DNA from 2 places in the Blautia obeum ATCC 29174 genome. Region 1 is predicted to be linked to the other one. Evidence: riboswitches for the same ligand, from Rfam matches in the RefSeq annotation. Region 1 holds a riboswitch; the other holds the start of a gene.

Evidence for each region. A riboswitch is a leader RNA that binds a small molecule or an ion and turns the genes downstream of it on or off. The one in region 1 is predicted to bind FMN.
Region 2: another riboswitch for FMN. It lies ahead of NQ503_RS14990 (ECF transporter S component); the one in region 1 lies ahead of NQ503_RS16625 (hypothetical protein).

Annotation. Positions count from the first base shown of each region.
Region 1 covers NZ_CP102265.1:3,472,225-3,474,703, forward strand. The annotation lists gene NQ503_RS16615 (SIR2 family NAD-dependent protein deacylase) at 1-21, opposite strand, end outside; gene NQ503_RS16620 (pyridoxamine 5'-phosphate oxidase family protein) at 18-632, opposite strand; gene NQ503_RS16625 (hypothetical protein) at 629-919, opposite strand; FMN riboswitch at 994-1,105, opposite strand; gene NQ503_RS16630 (pyridoxamine 5'-phosphate oxidase family protein) at 1,126-1,521, opposite strand; gene NQ503_RS16635 (Rrf2 family transcriptional regulator) at 1,733-2,167, opposite strand; gene NQ503_RS16640 (flavodoxin family protein) at 2,323-2,479, opposite strand, start outside.
Region 2 covers NZ_CP102265.1:3,112,351-3,114,829, reverse strand. The annotation lists gene NQ503_RS14995 (ABC transporter permease) at 1-799, shown strand, start outside; FMN riboswitch at 1,015-1,160, shown strand; gene NQ503_RS14990 (ECF transporter S component) at 1,309-1,944, shown strand; gene NQ503_RS14985 (NUDIX hydrolase) at 1,986-2,479, shown strand, end outside.

The DNA of each region.
Region 1 (2,479 bases):
TCTGATTTTCTTAAAAATCATAATGAACCTCTTTTCTCAATACACTGCTTCGGACAAATTTCTGCACATCTTCCGCAATGCAGACAATGATTCTGGTTGATAGTAACCGGAACTGAAGATATATCAATGCATTTTTGCGGACATACAGAGCAACACAGTTTGCATCCAATACATTCTTTTCCAATAAAATACCCTGTCTGAACTGCCTCGGTTTTTCCAATTGTTATAGTATCCCTCACAATATTTGATGGATTGCTGATATCAAAATACTCTCCCTGTGCCTCATACAGCCGAAACACTTCGATTGCGTCTTTCGTATCTCCCGGATAGATTTTCTTCATATATGGATTTTTTTCAAACATAATATCAAGATTCTTTTTTCCGATGTTCTTTATTTTTCCACGCAGAGACACCGCAATTTTGTCTTTTGTTGCGGATATTGCCACATACTGCTGCTCCATTAACTGGTCATAAAATGCTTTTCCCTTTGCTGTAAGGAAATACACACCTTCTTCATCATAGTACATCATATCTATGATTCTTGTCTGAGGATGTCCATCTGAACCTATCGTTGCAACTGTTGTTGAATGAATTTCATCCACCAGAAGTTTAAGATAATCCATTTTTGTCATTTCAAAGTCTCTCCTTTCAGTATCGGTGTAAGTTTTTTATATATCATCATGGCAATTGCTCCAATTACCAAGCCTTTTAAGATATTAAACGGCAATGCATTGAATAGCACAACGTCCAGCTTAGTCTTAATAAATGGCAGAAATTCGCCAAATGATGGACTCAAAGGAACCGGAAACTCTAAAAATGCCAACACATATGATATAGCTGCCAGTAGAGCTGTCATTGTTATCGTTCTTGTAGAAACTAAATTTTTTCTTGTTTTAATAGTTGCTGTATTGTTACTCATAAATCTCCTTTTTGTGAGATATGCCTGAATTTAAAACAGCCCGCAGGACGGGATTCCCTGCGGGACTTGTTTTATCATATCTTCTCTCATCCGGACTTTACCGTCGGTTATGGAATTGCACCATATCAGCTTTTGCTCGCAGACTATACTGCCGGTCAGGAATTACACCTTGTCCCGAAGACTGTAATTTTTTCTGTTAATTATCTTTAAAATTCATAAGGTGGATTTCCAGAGAAATCTGCGATTAAACCATGCGGATTTTCAAGATAGAATACCTCAAAAATAGGATTATCTGCTGTCTGGTACTGTCCCTTAACGATAGGATTGTTCATGCATCCTTCCTTTACACTCTTGTTGTCCTCAAATACTGCTTTGCCATGAAGGCGAATCCATGCGTATTCAGGGGAAGATACTGATACTTCTACTTCAGGATTTGCTAACATATCCTTGTAAACATCCTTTGTGTTGTTAGTACAGAACCAAAGCTTTCCGTCCTGCTCAAAACAGAACATGAATGGACGGCATTTTGCCTTTCCATCTCTTCCGACTGTTGCTAAGTACTGAACTGAATTTTTCTGTAAAAATTCTACTACTTTCTGCATTTTAAATTACCTCCTCGATATGTTGTAACAATGATTATTACATCTTGTAGCTATACAATATCATCCGTTTAATGTAATGTCAATAGTTACATCAAACTTTTTGTAACTTTTTTTGTTACAACTCCTTTTGAAGATTTTACATTGATTATGAAAAACGAAAAGGCTCCGGAAATTGTGATGATATAATCACTCATCCGAAGCCTTCTGTAGGCTACTCTTCCTCTGTATACACTGCAATATCTTTTTTCACATCAGCAAGTGTCATTTCTGAAAGTTTTTCCTCCATTGCCTTCTGTACTTCTAACAGTCTCTTATCAAGAACATGGTGAATATTCTTTCCTACCGGACATTTCTGATTGGGATTCTCATGAAAATGAAACAGTTCTTCATCTGGTGCACATTCCACTGCTTTATACACATCAAGGAATGTAATCTGCTCCAATGGTCTGGTAATTGTCACACCGCCTGTCCCTCTTGCAACTTCAATAAGACCAGCAGCCTTTAATTGTTGCAATATTTTACGAACAATCACCGGATTAGTTCCAATGCTTGCTGCCATAAAATCACTAGTCATCTTCTGATCCGAAAATATATCTATACAGGCAAACATATGGATTGCCATTGTAAATCTGCTTGAAATCTGCATTATAAACACCTCTCTTTGACAGTAATCATATCAAAAAACAGATGTAATTTCAATGGTTACATTGTTGTTGAAAACTTAATATAAATACAATCAATAGTCTGCTTTAGAAAAAAACAATTTTATGGTCTATCGACATCTCGCCAAATGGAATTTACCTAACGCAGCGATGCCCCGAACGCCCTTAGTTCTTCTCTCTTTTTCTCGCTCTTGTTTTCAGACCCATGTGCTGTAAACACACCCATGTTTTCAAGTCCAAGATAATCCAGAAAGTCTCCTTTGAACGAGAAAAGAGCACCCTCATACATATTAGCA
Region 2 (2,479 bases), 360 kb from region 1:
GAATCCGAATGCATTTATAGGTGTCCTGATATCGTTTGTATGTGCCTTTGCATGTGCAATGATCGGTGGCCTGATCTACAGTATCCTGACCATTACTCTTCGTGTAAATCAGAACGTAACCGGTCTTGCTCTTACAATCTTTGGTACAGGTTTTGGTAACTTCTTTGGTGGTTCTATTTCCAAACTTGCCGGTGGTGTCGGACAGATTTCTGTAAAAGTAACAGGAAGTGCTTACACAGCCAAAATCCCGGGATTATCTAAGATTCCGGTAATCGGACCGATTTTATTCAATTATGGATTTATGACATATCTCTGTGTGATCGTAGCGGTGGTTTTGTCTTTCTTCTTATTTAAGACAAGAGCAGGCTTGAATCTTCGTGCAATTGGCGAGAATCCTGGAACAGCAGATGCAGCAGGTATCAATGTTATCAAATACAAATATCTGTCTACCTGTATCGGAGCAGGGCTTGCCGGACTTGGCGGACTCTATTTCGTAATGGAATATTCCGGCGGAACCTGGACAGACAATGGATTTGGTGACCGTGGATGGCTTGCAGTTGCGCTGGTAATCTTCGCCCTGTGGAAACCACTGAATGCAATCTGGGGAGCGTTCCTTTTCGGAGCACTTTATATCCTGTATCTGTATATCCCGGGACTGGGACGAAGTATGCAGGAGGTGTTTAAGGCACTGCCGTATGTGGTAACGATTATCGTACTGGTGTTTACAAGCTTCCGAAAGAAGAAGGAGCACCAGCCGCCGGCGGGACTTGGATTGCCGTATTTCCGTGAGGAGAGATAATAAAGGATTCCCGGTGATTATGGGATAATTAAATGAACCAGATGGGATTTTCGATAAATGTTCCTCTGGATACGTCTTAATTCAGAACTTCTAAGGTACCAAGGTGTACAGAACTTTGCTAAGAACAATACAGAAAATACTTTAAGCATATCCTTCTTTCTAAAATTTATATTGCATTCTTATAAAGTTAGTTATATAATACAGAAATATAAAAGAAAATTCTTCGGGGCAGGGTGACCGACGCAGTTGGAATTCCCTACCGGCGGTAAAGTCCGCGACCCGCGTAAGGCGGCTGATCCGGTGACTGGCACAAGTCAGAATTCCGGAACCGACAGTAAAGTCTGGATGAGAGAAGAACACGAATAATTCATACGTGCTCAGTACCCCGGGAAGATTATTCCCGGGATTTTTTTATGCAGCAGAAACTAATCTCCCCACTAAACTTATCTGCAGCATAGCGTAGAATTTTCTTTTAGAAAAAAAGAACAATTCAAAAAGGAGAGATAAGTATGAGTGAACAGGTTTTAAAAAGTGGAAACGTAATGGAGAGGAGTCGTACAAGAACGATCACACAGATCGCAATGCTTGGAGCCCTCGCCGGAATATTAATGAATTTTGAATTCCCGCTCCCATTCCTGGCACCATCCTTCTATCAGCTGGATTTCTCTGAGATTCCGGTACTGGTAGGAGCCTTCGCAATGGGACCGATCGCAGGTATCCTGATCGAAGTGGTAAAAGTTCTGGTGCATCTTGTAACAATGGGAACTATGACAGCAGGTGTTGGTGATTTTGCAAACTTCCTCTTTGGATGTACATTTGTTGTACCGGCAGGAATCATCTACAGACTGCATCATAACAAGAGTCGCAAACATGCCGTTATTGGAATGGCAGCAGGTACAGTACTGACAACAGCAGCAGCCTGCCTTATGAATGCATTTGTACTGCTTCCGGCATATGGCAAAGCATTTGGTATGCCGATCGAAGCATTTATTGAAATGGGATCAGCAGTACATCCTTCTGTAAACAGCCTTCTTGGTTTTGTAGCATTGATCATCGTTCCATTTAACTTATTTAAATATATTCTGATTTCTGTAATCGTATTCTTTATTTATAAAAGAATTCGTGTTATCCTTAAGGGAGACTGATTCAGGCACAGCAGACAGAGTGTGCAGAAAAGAGGAAACCCATGGGAAAGATTCATAATGTAGAAAAAATGACAGATAACCGTTTTGTCAATCTGTATCATGTGGATGCTACAAGTGTTCACAATACCCCGGTGTCTTATTACGTGGCATCCAGAGCAAAGGATGTTCCGGCGCTGAAACTGAAGACCGGACGTAATGATCCGGATGGTGTGATCATTTATAGTATCTATGGACAAAAGAAGGACAAGGTTGTTCTGGTACGCCAGTATCGTTACACATTGGGCGATTACATTTATGAATTTCCGGCAGGTCTGGTTGAGCCAGGCGAAGATTTCCATGAAGGTGCAGTCCGTGAGATGTATGAAGAAACTGGTCTTAAACTGGAACCTTTGAAAGTAGATCCTGCATTCGAAAAGCCGTATTTTACAACAGTAGGTATGACAGATGAATCCTGTGCAACTGTATACGGCTATGCCAGCGGTGAGATCAGTAAGGCAGCACAGGAAGACAGTGAGGAAATTGAAATCGTACTCGC